DNA from 3 places in the Paenibacillus sp. 1SOY10 genome. Region 3 is predicted to be linked to each of the others. Evidence: predicted binding sites of a transcription regulator. Region 3 holds the regulator's gene; each other region holds the start of a gene.
What was found. The regulator Rex, encoded in region 3, represses fermentation and respiration genes when NADH is low (regulators of the CRP and FNR family bind a similar motif). The targets are predictions, from matches to a motif close to TTGTGAAATATTTCACAA.

Region 1 (4,293 bases), 180 kb from region 3:
GGATGTGTGTCCGCCCGTATAACCGGAAATAATACCGTGAATACCGGGCAGTTCCTCAAATGGGGAGACCATACACCAGAAGCAGCCTCCTGCAAAAGCGGCTAATTTAAGATTGGAATTTGATTCTGAATTCATCGCCTAGATCCCTCCGTTTCGTATTATCATTATAGCGGCTTTTCCTCAAAACCCAAAATGCACTCAAAAAGGCTGGTGCTCTTGAGGGGCACGTGCTATAATAATCCCATTGATCATGCATGGTTCCCAAAGGGGAGTAGCTGTTACAGTAAAGTCGTCAATACGGGAATCATACATACCCCGGCTTTATTGGCAACCAATGAGTTGTTAGCGAGACCTTTGCCCTAGCGAGTATTGGGTAAAGGTTTTTTTGATGCAAATTTTGCGTCGTGCCCGATACGGACACGGCGTGTTTTTTTTGGAGGAAGGCTGGAGTTTCTTCCCGTAGCTTCGGCTGCATGAAATGTTTTGCAGACAGCAAAACTAATTCTGTTTGCGGGTAGTGGCGGCTTTGCACAGAAGAAATCCTCCAACAAAGTGGGGTTCCCAGCATGGAGAATAGAAAGGGGAGAGAATATGGAGTTATTAACACCTGAGTTTTGGATGGCTTTATTATCCATCATCCTGATTGACCTTGTCCTTGCCGGGGACAACGCTATTGTCATTGGACTTGCCGCTAGAAATGTTCCGCAGAAAGACCAGAGGAAGGTTATTATATGGGGCACGGTCGGAGCGATTATCATTCGGGTCATTATGACCTTGTTGGTGGTACAACTGCTCTTGATTCCTGGATTGCGACTTGCCGGGGGACTTGCCTTGGTATGGATCGCTTATCAACTGCTGGTCGACGAGAAGAGCCATGATATCAAAGCCGGTAATCAGATGTGGGCAGCGATTCGTACGATTATCATAGCCGACGCCATGATGGGCCTTGATAATATCCTGGCTGTAGCTGGTGCGGCCCATGGTGATAATCTGCTGGTTATTATGGGACTTGCCATTTCTGTTCCAATCATGGTGTGGGGCAGCACAATGATACTGAAGCTGACAGAACGCTTCCCGGTTGTTATTACGATTGGTGCAGCCGTGCTGGCCTGGACGGCATCCAAGATGATTGTGGCCGAGCCACTGATTCATGGATGGTTTGCCAGCGGATGGCTTAAATACAGTTTTGAGATCCTGGTTATCCTCGCTGTTGTAGGACTGGGTACGCAAATGAAGAAAAGAAGAGAGAAGATGCGTCAGGATGCGCTTCAAGCTGCTCAAGCATCACAAGTATCGCGGTGATAAAGCGCTTGAAGATATGCCCGGTATAAGTCACTGCGAATGTAATATACTATAGTAATTAGCGGCCGCCGCCAAGGCGGTCGTTTTTTTAAATCCGAAAGGCCCCCCTTACTTTATTCGCTTAAATATGCTAATATGAAATATACTAACTAAATGTAAGCATTAAGCATTTAGCTGGCCATGATTAATGAGGTGATGTTATGGAAGAGCATTCTCATGCGATGTGTCCACGTTTCGAATCGGCTTTTTCCTTTCTGGGCAAGCGCTGGAACGGGCTGATCATTAGGACACTGATGAGCGGGCCGAAGCGATTCAAGGATATTTCCAATCAGATTCCTTCCATGAGTGACAAGATGCTTTCGGAACGGATGAAGGATCTGGAATTTGAAGGAATTTTAATAAGACATGTGTATCCCGAGACGCCGGTACGGATTGAATATGAATTGACGGACAAGGGAAGAGCACTACGTCCGGTCATGGAAGAGGTTCAGAGCTGGGCCTCGGAATGGATTAAGTGATTGGCATGCCGTTTCAGGCTAGCTGGAACGGCATGAATAATATAGAAAGTGGGTGTACTTGTGGCTGAGGTTATTGTAATTGGAGCAGGGCCGGCCGGAGCCAGTGCAGCACTCTTTTTGGCCAAGGCGGGGAAAGAGACGCTCGTCCTGGACGGCAACGCCAGCATGACTAAACGAGCATGGATTGAAAATCATTATGGTGCCAAGGAGATTTCCGGCCCCGATTTATTGAAGATCGGACGGGAACAAGCTGAGAAATTTGGCGCTAAATTCATTGAGGAAAAGGTAATTGCGATTGATACCAATGGTGGCTCCAAGGTCACCCTGAAGACGGAATCTGGCCGCAGTTATGAAGCCTCTCATATCATTCTGGCTACAGGTGCAATCACGGAACTTGCAAGCGCTACCGGACTGGAGCTTAAGGAAGGGCGCGAGCCTCGCATTAAGACGGTAATCGCTACAGATGGTGAAGGCCGTACCAGCGTACCCCGTGTTTGGGCTGCCGGTACTGTGGCTGGTGTGAGTGTGCATACCATCATTACCGCCGGAGATGGTGCCAAAGTCGCGATCGAATTGATTAGCGAATTAAATGGCGAGCGTTACGTTGACCATGATTTACTTAAATAATTATCAATTATACATTGATTAGTAAGCTTCTAAAGAGGTCTTCCCATAGGGAGGCCTCTTTATTTTGTTCTAGAAATACCGCTGCTGATAGGAATCTGCATCACAAATCAATGAATAATAGCACACTGACAAACAAGAGAAATGACAATTCATTATGAATCGTTTCACATTGGTTGTGAATAGAATCACAATAACCTCTTTCTGAAGCTATACACTTTTAGTATAGGATTCAGGTTGAAGCTTAAAGTGCATAGGCACAGTCAGTTTGAACTGGAGGAGGCAAATTAATGAGTAAAGACAAAGAGAGATTGATCGTGATTGGTAACGGCATGGCCGGCATGAGTGCGGTGGAACAAATTCTCAAATTGACATCCAAATTTGATATTACCGTCTTCGGTAGTGAGCCGTATCCCAATTACAACCGGATTATGCTCTCATATGTACTTGAAGGCAGTAAGACGATGGATGATATCGTACTAAATGATTTGAATTGGTACAAGGATAACGGCATTAGCCTGCATCTTGGGACAACCGTGGAGCGTATTGATGCCGGGGCCAAGGAAGTTATAGCGACAAACGGGCAACGTGTACCTTACGATAAGGTACTAATTGCAACTGGCTCTAATTCGTTTATTCTCCCAATTCCGGGCTGTGACAAACAAGGTGTAGTAGGCTTCCGTGATATAGCGGATTGTGAGCAGATGTTAGATGCGGCAAAAACTTGCAAAACGGCGGCGGTCATCGCTGGCGGATTGCTTGGCTTGGAGGCGGCCAAAGGGCTGGTACAGCTCGGCATGGACGTAACGGTGGTCCATTTGATGGAAGACCTGATGGAGCGTCAGCTTGATCCCCAAGCATCCAGCATGTTGAAAGCCGAGCTGGAACGCCAAGGGATTAAGTTCAAATTGGGCGCACAAACCTCGGAATTGTTAGGAGACCAGAGAGTGACCGGCTTGCGGTTCGTTGATGGGACCGAGCTTGCTGCCGAGTTCGTTGTGATGGCTGTAGGCATCAAGCCTAATGTAACGGTGGCTCAGGCAAGTGGACTTACAGTCAATCGGGGAATCGTAGTCGATGATTTCATGCAAACCTCGCTGGAAGGCGTATATTCAGTCGGCGAATGCACGGAGCATAGAGGGACTTGTTATGGTCTGGTTGCTCCTTTATTCGAGCAGGGCATGGTGATGGCTAAGCATATCAGTGGTGTTGAGACGGCTCCTTACGTCGGTTCAGTTGTATCGACCAAATTAAAAATTTCCGGAGTTGACGTGTTCTCGACCGGAGAGTTCCTGGATGGACCGGAGCATTCTGTGATTGTGAGCAAAGACGAGTGGAAGCGTACCTATAAGAAAATATTGTTGAAGGACGGCAAGCTCGTAGGTGCCGTGCTCTTTGGAGATATTTCGGATTCAGCCGAGCTGCAAAAGCTGACCAAGCAGCAGGTGGACATGACTGAGGAAATATATACTTCATTAATAGGTGGCGGTTGTTGTGGCGAAGGAGGCAAGAAAAGTGCTTCTGTTGAAGCGATGGCTGATGATGAAATTGTCTGTGGTTGTAACGGGGTAACGAAGGGAACGATTGTGGATGTTATTACAACCCAAGGATTGACGACAGTGGATGAAATTAAAGCTTGTACTGGTGCGACTCGCTCCTGTGGGGGCTGTAAGCCGGTAGTTGAGCAAATATTGCAATATGTATTGGGCGATGGCTTTACACAAACGGCCAAGCAGGGCATCTGTGGTTGCACAACACTAAGTCGGGATGAGATTGTAGCGGAGATCAAGGGGAAGGGCCTGCAGACGACCAAAGAGGTCATGAATGTACTGGGCTGGGATCAACCTGA
Region 2 (4,293 bases), on a different contig from region 3:
AGTAGACGAGACTTCTCCGCAGGCAAACAAGCGCTCCACACTTGTCTCCCCGTAATGGCCTGTCCGAACCCCACCCATCATATAATGCGCGGCTGGGGCAACTGGAATCCAATCATTGGTCATATCCAATCCATAGCTCATACAAGTTTCGTAAATGGTCGGGAAGCGGCGTCTTACCAAATCAGGATCTTCATGGGTAATATCCAGATAGGCCATGCTCGCACCCGTAGCCTCCATCTCGCTTACGATGGCCCTAGCCACAATGTCCCGTGGAGCAAGCTCCATCAGCTCATGGTATTTACTCATAAATCGCTCACCTTTAATATTGCGCAGCACTGCACCTTCGCCACGTACAGCCTCGGAGATCAAGAATCTCGGTGCGCCCGGATAGCAAAGGGCCGTTGGATGAAATTGAATAAATTCCATGTCGCGTACTACCGCACCTGCACGATAAGCTATCGCCACTCCATCCCCGGTCGCCACCTCCGGATTAGTTGTATACCGGTACAACTGTCCGGCGCCCCCGGAACATAGAACGGTCGCCTTGGCACGCAGGAACAGTTGCCCTCCGTCAGGTCGTTCTACCAATGCACCCAGGCATTCGTTATCCTCCGTGATTAAATCGATCACGTAATGATTATCCCACACCTCAATATGAGGATGCGAGGCAACCTGAGCAGATAAGGCTCGTACGATTTCATAGCCTGTTGCGTCGCCATTGGCATGCAGTATCCGGCGGTGGCTGTGCGCTCCCTCCCGCGTCAGCGCCAGTTCCCCATTCTCCAGATCAAATAAGGTGCCCATCGCCATTAATTCTCTGACACCCTCAGGCCCTTCATTTGCCAGAATATCAACCGCAGCAGAGGAACAAAGGCCCGCCCCCGCCAGCAGAGTATCTTGACGATGATAAGCGGGCGAGTCATCTTCAGAAATAACAGCAGCAATACCGCCTTGGGCATACCGGGTATTGCTATCCAGCAGCGATTTTTTGGTGATCATAATGACACGTTGATGTTCACTGGCCTTAATGGCCGTGAACAGGCCGGCAATACCTGAACCAATGACAATAACATCCGTATCAACTGTGGGCAGCTTACCAAGCTCAAAATCAGTTAAATATTGTGGAATCACGATCGTCACCTATCTTAGACAAGAGAGTAGCGCATGCTATTGAACTTGCAGCATGCGCTCTAAGGATAATCTGGCTTTATCGGCAACGACCGGCGGTACGTAAATCTGCGGTTGCATTGTCTCCAGACATTTGACCAGCTTCTTCAAATTGTTGACTTTCATATTAGGACACACCAAGAATTTAGTGGCAAAATGAAATTCTTTATCTGGGCTATCCAAACGGAGCTGATATCCGGTTCCATCCTCGGTGCCCACAATAAACTGCTTGGCAGACGAATTTTTACAATAGTTCAAAATGGCCGTGGTACTCCCTACGAAATCACCCATCTCCACCACTTCGGGGCGGCACTCTGGATGTACTACGAACTCGGCGTTTGGATATTTGGCCTTCATTTCAACCACATCTTTAACCGTTAGCATATCATGCGTGTTGCAGTAACCTTCCCAAATAATCAGCTTCTTGTCTGTATGCTGCTGTACATAGTGGCCCAGGTTCTTGTCCGGTACCCAGATAATTTCATCTGCGTCCACGGAATTTATCACTTGAACGGCGTTGGATGACGTACAGCAGATATCGGTCTCCGCCTTAACATCGGCCGAAGAGTTAATATAAGTCACGACCTTGGCATTGGGATGCTGGGCTTTCAGCTTGCGCAAGCCATCCACGTTGACCATATCCGCCATGGGACAACCCGCTCGTTCATCCGGGATGAGCACGGTCTTGCCCGGTGCCAGAATCTTGGCACTTTCTCCCATAAAATGCACACCACAGAAAACAATGGTCTCCGCATCTGTAGAAGCGGCCTTCTGAGCGAGTAAAAAAGAGTCGCCACGAAAGTCAGCTACCTCTTGAATTTCATCGCGCTGATAATAGTGCGCCAATATAATTGCATTACGTTCCTTCTTAAGCTGAACCAGCCTTTCACGCAGTTCACGGTTCATTTCCGCTTTCCGCTCTAGTGCTAAAGCCTCCACCTGAATTCCTCCCCCATAAGGTGCTTGACTTGTAGCAACGGTACGTCCGCTGCTTCCCGTCCCTCTTGCATCGGCTGGCTTCTATTCTCTATACGCCACTCTTCCGCATCATTTCACAAGAACGTATCAAATTTCACACGGTGTTTAAGAACTAATTTACACAAGGTCCAAGGCACTGTCAATGTACCAGAGAAGAGCGGATACAGCCGCTTTCCTTGATTTTTGGCAGGAAATCCGGCATTACCACGCAGATACGGGGATTGAGCATTTATCTAAAATTTTTAGGGTTCAACACCGAAACCAGTGCTTAACATATGTAAAATGAGGCCCTATCCCTACGGACCTCCGCTCTATTGATGTCTTTTGTCAAACACTGATTTAAATTGAGCCTAAAAAAACGCAAGATATTGGAATTTTCACCCTAATATCTTGCGCTTCTTAATGTTATATGGTTATAACCATTTATACCGTAGGCGTATTGCCCCCGTTATTTGAGCCTTTGTCGTCATCGCCCTCAGGCTTCGGTCCCTCAGAAGCTCCGCCGGCTGCACCTTCTGGTGCATCGTTTGGAATATCTCCCGCTGGAGCAGAAGGTGTCGCATCATCAGGTTTACCCTGAATACGAACGCGCACATCTCCCAGACTATCAACAGTTGGTTCACCCGATTCCGAAGAGTCGCTATCCCCATGCGGTACACTTTCGAAGCCTTCCAGTGAGCCGTTCTCAATCAGATACTTGATCTGATCCAGTTCCAACGTCTCCACTTCAAGCAACGTCTCCGCAATGAGATGAACTTCCCGAGCATGCTCGGTCAGCAGCGTTCTGCAGCGTTCGTACGATTCATTAATAAAGCGCTGCATCTCTTGATCAATATCATAGGCGATTTGATCGCTATAGTTCTGCTCATGCCCGATATCACGGCCCAAGAATACCTGGCCTTGGGATGTGCCGAACTGCATCGGTCCAAGCTTCTCACTCATCCCGTATTCAACGATCATGCTACGCACAATGCTGGTTGCTTGCTGGAAGTCGCTATATGCACCGGTACCAATTTCACCGATGTAGATTTCCTCGGATACGCGTCCGCCAAGCAGGCCGGTCACTCTATCCAGCAATTCGTTCTTCGTAGCAAGCATACGATCTTCCTTCGGCAGCATAATAACATACCCGCCAGCGCGTCCCCGCGGAATAATCGTAACCTTGTGTACCATATCGGCATGCTCCAGATAGTAACCAACAATAGTATGACCTGCTTCATGATAAGCGACAATACGTTTCTCGCGGTCACTGATCACCCGGCTACGCTTCTCTGTACCCACGATTACTCGGTCAATTGCTTCATCGACTTCCCGCATGGAGATATCTTTACGGTTCCGCCGCGCTGCAAGCAACGCCGCCTCATTCAACAGATTCTCCAGATCGGCACCGGTAAAACCGGTGGTCCGCTTCGCAATGACGTCCAGACGTACATCCTTGGTCAACGGCTTGTTGCGTGCATGAACCTTCAACACCGCTTCGCGTCCCTTGACATCCGGACGGTCTACTGTAATTTGACGGTCAAAACGTCCCGGACGCAGCAAGGCAGGGTCCAAAATATCTGCACGGTTTGTAGCGGCTATCATGATAATGCCTTCATTGCCACCGAAACCATCCATCTCTACAAGCAATTGGTTCAGCGTTTGTTCACGTTCATCGTGACCGCCGCCAAGACCAGCACCACGCTGACGACCAACCGCATCAATTTCATCGATGAAGATAATACATGGTGCATTCTTCTTCGCATTCTCGAACAAGTCACGAACACGCGATGCCCCGACCCCAACGAACATTTCGACGAAGTCAGAACCGGAAATACTGAAGAACGGAACCCCGGCTTCACCGGCTACGGCGCGAGCCAAGAGGGTTTTACCTGTCCCCGGAGGACCTACGAGCAGAACGCCTTTTGGAATTCTGGCGCCTACTGCGGAGAACTTCCGTGGATCTTTCAGAAACTCAACAACTTCCACCAATTCCTGCTTCTCTTCGTCAGCCCCGGCTACATCTTCAAAAGTTACCTTCTTCTTCTCTTCATTGTACAGACGTGCCCGGCTCTTGCCAAAGTTCATCACTTTGCCGCCGCCACCTTGCGCCTGGTTGAACAGGAAGAAGAACAAGATGAACATAATTGCAAGCGGTATGATCGATGT
Region 3 (4,293 bases):
ATTATTACCGGGCTATGAGCATTTGGTCATTGATGAAGCGCACCATCTGGAGGATGTAGCAGGCAAACATTTGGGTATCCATATGAAATACTTTACAGTGGTTCATACTCTGACTCGTTTATTCAAGGACAGCAAGACCGGTCAGCTGGCTAATTTGCGGGCTGCGTTACAAGCCTCGCCAGGCGAGAAGTCAGGCGAATGGTGTACGGTCATTGATGGTATCTACCCGAACCTGATTGAGGTGAAGGAGAACTGGGACAAGTTAAGCGAGCAATTGTTCTCATTGATGCCGGATCGTAGTGACGCGGCACCTGGTGATCCGGGGCAATTCGTGTATCGACTCTTGCCAGGTAAGGAGCCCAAGGAATGGGATACCTTGACCGCTCTGGAGAATCAAATATATGTTGCGTTGGGGGATGTTCTCCGCAAGGGTGAACGCATGCTCAGCGAAATTCGTGAGGACCAGGATGATTACGGGTCTGAGAGCTTGCTGACTGACATCAGCGGTTTGTTCAAGGATCTGGCGACCGAACGGGAAGCACTGCGGTTCTTCATGAAGCTGGAGAGCGATGATACGGTGTACTGGATGGAAGCGAGCGGTAACTATCGTAGTCGTTCGTTGCAGATGTACGCGGTACCTATTGACGTCAGTGCCCAACTGAAGGAATATTTCTTCGACAAGAAGAAGAGCGTGGTGATGACCTCGGCTACCTTGTCGGTCGATAAATCATTTCAGTATATGGTGGAACAACTGGGCTTAGCGGAGGCGGCAAGCGAGAACAAGCTTGTCACCACGATGCTCCCATCGCCGTTTAATTACCGTGATCAGGCGCTGCTCGTCATCCCGCGGGATTTCCCTAGTGTCAAGGGCGGAGTAGGTGACGATCATTTCGTCAATACACTGGTACAGTCTCTTGCTGACTCCGCAGTAGTAACCCGGGGAAGAATGATGGTGTTATTCACATCATACCGGATGCTGCGACAAGTATATGAGCCGCTGAAGACCTTGCTGGCCCAGAAGGGCATTACAGTGATTGGGCAGGGGATGGATAGCGGGAGCAGAACCAAATTGACGCGTCGCTTCCAAGGGCAAGATGCTTCCGTTCTGCTTGGCACAAGCAGCTTCTGGGAAGGTGTTGACATTCCTGGCGAGGCTCTGACGAGTCTGGCGATTGTCCGTTTACCCTTCCAACCGCCGAACCATCCGCTGGTGGAGGCGAAGAGCGAACGATTACAACGCGAGAAGAAGAATCCATTTATGAAGTTATCTGTGCCGCAGGCGGTCATCCGCTTCAAGCAGGGTTTTGGACGACTGGTACGTTCGTCACAGGACCGCGGCATTGTGATTGTTTATGATACACGTATCTTGGAATCCTACTACGGAAAGTATTTCTTATATTCTTTGCCCGGACCGAAGATGGAGCATATGCCGCTAGGCCAAATGGTCTCACGTATCTCGGAATGGCTGCAGGTTGATGAAGCTGATCAAGCTGATGAAATGAAGTAAAGTTGATGAGGGGGAATGATTATGAAATCAGATAAAATTTCTGATGCGGTGGTCCGTCGATTGCCGGTGTATCTGCGCTTCTTGAATGAATTAAGCCGGAGGGAAGTTCCTACGGTATCATCCCAGGAACTGGGCCAGAAGCTGGATTTGAATCCAGCGCAAATTCGCAAGGACTTGGCGTATTTCGGAGACTTTGGACGTAAGGGCATCGGCTACGACGTTGCCTATCTCATTGAGAAGATTCAACAGATTTTAAATCTCGACCAACAGATCAATGTAGCCCTTGTGGGTGCTGGTAATCTTGGTCATGCGTTATCCAATTACAATGCTTATCTGAAGGATAACATGAAGATTGTGGCGGTGTTTGATGCTTCTCCAGACAAAATCGGAACGCAGATCAATAATATTACGATCCGGCCGATTGAAGAGTTGGTGGATACAGTCAGGAAGGAAAAAATTCGTATCGGCATCATTACCGTACCGGATTTCGAAGCCCAACGAGTTGCAGACCAACTGGTAGCCGCAGGCATCGGAGCAATATTGAATTTTGCCCCTACCATATTGAAGGTTCCGCCGGAAGTACGGATTCATGCGGCTGACTTTACAACGGACTTATTGAGTCTGGCCTATTATCTGGAAAATGGAAAGGAACATGCTGAAGTATGAGTCGAAAATGGTTAATAAAGAACGGGACGTTCGCGGTATTGGATCAGGAGCGTCCGGTTATTCAAGGTTATATGCTGGTTGAGGGTGATACAATCACTTACATTGGGGAAGAACGCCCCGAAGGTGTGGAGGGTGCAGAAAGCTTTGATGGTAAAGGCCTGCTGTTTCTTCCCGGGTTGATTAATACCCATGGCCATGCTGCTATGTCACTGCTAAGAGGTTACGGTGACGACATGGTGCTGCAAACCTGGCTCGAAGAAAAGATGTGGCCGATGGAAGCCAAATTTACAGCAGAGGATGTACGTGTTGGCACGGCATTGTCGGTATTGGAAATGCTCAAGGGGGGGACTACGACCTTCCTGGACATGTATGATCATATGGATGAGGTGGCCAAGGTCGCCCAGGAATCCGGTATTCGGGCTGTGCTTATGCGGGGGGCCATTGGTCTATGTCCACCCGAGGTACAAGATCAGAAGCTGAACGAAGCCATTGCCTTTGCTCGTAATTGGCAGGGTCAGGCGGATGGACGGATTACGACGATGTTATCGCCGCATGCTCCGTATACCTGTCCGCCAGAGTTCATTCAGAAATTCGTACAGGCGGCCCATGATCTGGATTTGCCGATGCATACTCATATGTCGGAGACCCGGGCTGAAGTTGAACAAAATGTTAAAGATTACGGAGTCCGTCCGGTTCAACATTTATTGAATCTGGGCATGTTCTCACGGCCTACTCTATTAGCCCATGCTGTGCATTTAACAGATGAGGAGCTGGATATTTTGGCGGCTCATCAAGTGACGGTATCGCATAATCCGGGCAGTAACCTGAAGTTGGCTAGCGGAGTAGCCCGTGTGCCGGAAATGCTGAAGAAGGGCATCGTCGTATCCCTCGGCACAGATGGTCCGGCTAGTAACAATAATCTGGATATGCTGGAGGAAGTTCGTCTGGCGGCCTTGATTCATAAAGGAGTATCTGGGGATCCTACGGCTGTTCCGGCACTTGAAGCGCTGAAGATGGGGACCGAATACGGAGCGCGTTCCGTATTCTTGCCCGAGACGGGTAAGCTTGCTGCCGGAATGAAGGCAGATTTCATTGCGCTGAACACGGAACAGGCACATTTCGTTCCGAAGACGGACTATGTATCTCATGCGGTTTACTCCGCTGGTTCAGGGGATGTAGAGCATGTATGGGTTAATGGGAAGCAAGTTGTGAAGAACGGGGCTTGCCTGACACTTGATGAAGAGCGTATCCGTTATGAGGCTCAAGAGGCATTTGACGGGTTATTGACACGTTAATCGTTCCGTCCAACTGATATAGATACAGGTGTACACTGTGAGTATACATGGTGAAAGATAAAAGAGGCTTACAGTTGCCTGCTTAGAGAAAGGAAGAGAAGGTTGAGGAAGCGAACCCAATGGATCCTGCTCTCCATCATTATTCTGTTGATAGTGCTCATCGGTCTCTACCGGTTCTACATATATATTCACGAGGATACTTGGGAAGCCGAAAGGGCGGCGGTTCAGCAAGCCAAACAGGAGACAGAACTGGTCCGCAGCGATGAGGTATGGAAGTCGGTCTGGGACAAGGTTTGCTTTGTGATTCAAGGACAGGATGAGGATGGGCGGGAGATTATGGTCTGGTTACCGCAAGACGGGAAACCGGAAGTCCGCCTGTTGTCTGAAGGCAAGTCCGAAGACCAGATCAGAGGGATCATCAAGGAAACGTTGCCGGATATCGAGGTGGTCCGTCTGTTGCCGGGAATTTATAATGACCAGTTGGTCTGGCAATTGTTCTACAAGCAGCAAGCCCATCATTATTATCGGTTCTTCAGCTTCAGTACCGGCGAACCTTTGTCAGAGGTATTTACGTTACCTAATCGTTGACATGACATAGCAGTTTCGAAGTTCAGGATGCAGACCTGATCTTTCGAAACTGTTTTTTTGTTTTCCATTCTTTTTTTTCGAATTTTGATATACGGTATGATATACTATTGTTTGTAACAATGATATACAAAAAGATATAATTAATTCTATATTTGAAGCTGCCTTATGGCGGAATAATTTATTACAGATAAAGGAGGCAAACGCGTGAAACTGCGTGTTGGACGAGTTGCTGCCAGT

Region 1: the regulator Rex is predicted to act here: its motif matches at 2,600-2,617, upstream of nirB (nitrite reductase large subunit NirB).
Region 2: the regulator Rex is predicted to act here: its motif matches at 2,208-2,225, upstream of nadA (quinolinate synthase NadA).

What each region holds. Positions count from the first base shown of each region.
Region 1 covers NZ_JBXENK010000002.1:655,357-659,649, forward strand. Annotated here, with positions in the region: gene msrB (peptide-methionine (R)-S-oxide reductase MsrB) at 1-135, opposite strand, end outside; gene AC1VOR_RS08850 (TerC family protein) at 592-1,302, shown strand; gene AC1VOR_RS08855 (winged helix-turn-helix transcriptional regulator) at 1,503-1,820, shown strand; gene AC1VOR_RS08860 (FAD-dependent oxidoreductase) at 1,881-2,447, shown strand; gene nirB (nitrite reductase large subunit NirB) at 2,735-4,293, shown strand, end outside.
Region 2 covers NZ_JBXENK010000017.1:13,445-17,737, forward strand. Annotated here, with positions in the region: gene nadB (L-aspartate oxidase) at 1-1,131, opposite strand, end outside; gene nadA (quinolinate synthase NadA) at 1,168-2,106, opposite strand; gene ftsH (ATP-dependent zinc metalloprotease FtsH) at 2,569-4,293, opposite strand, start outside.
Region 3 covers NZ_JBXENK010000002.1:833,997-838,289, forward strand. Annotated here, with positions in the region: gene dinG (ATP-dependent DNA helicase DinG) at 1-1,507, shown strand, start outside; gene AC1VOR_RS09780 (redox-sensing transcriptional repressor Rex) at 1,529-2,173, shown strand; gene AC1VOR_RS09785 (amidohydrolase) at 2,170-3,468, shown strand; gene AC1VOR_RS09790 (cell wall elongation regulator TseB-like domain-containing protein) at 3,571-4,056, shown strand; gene AC1VOR_RS09795 (hypothetical protein) at 4,261-4,293, shown strand, end outside.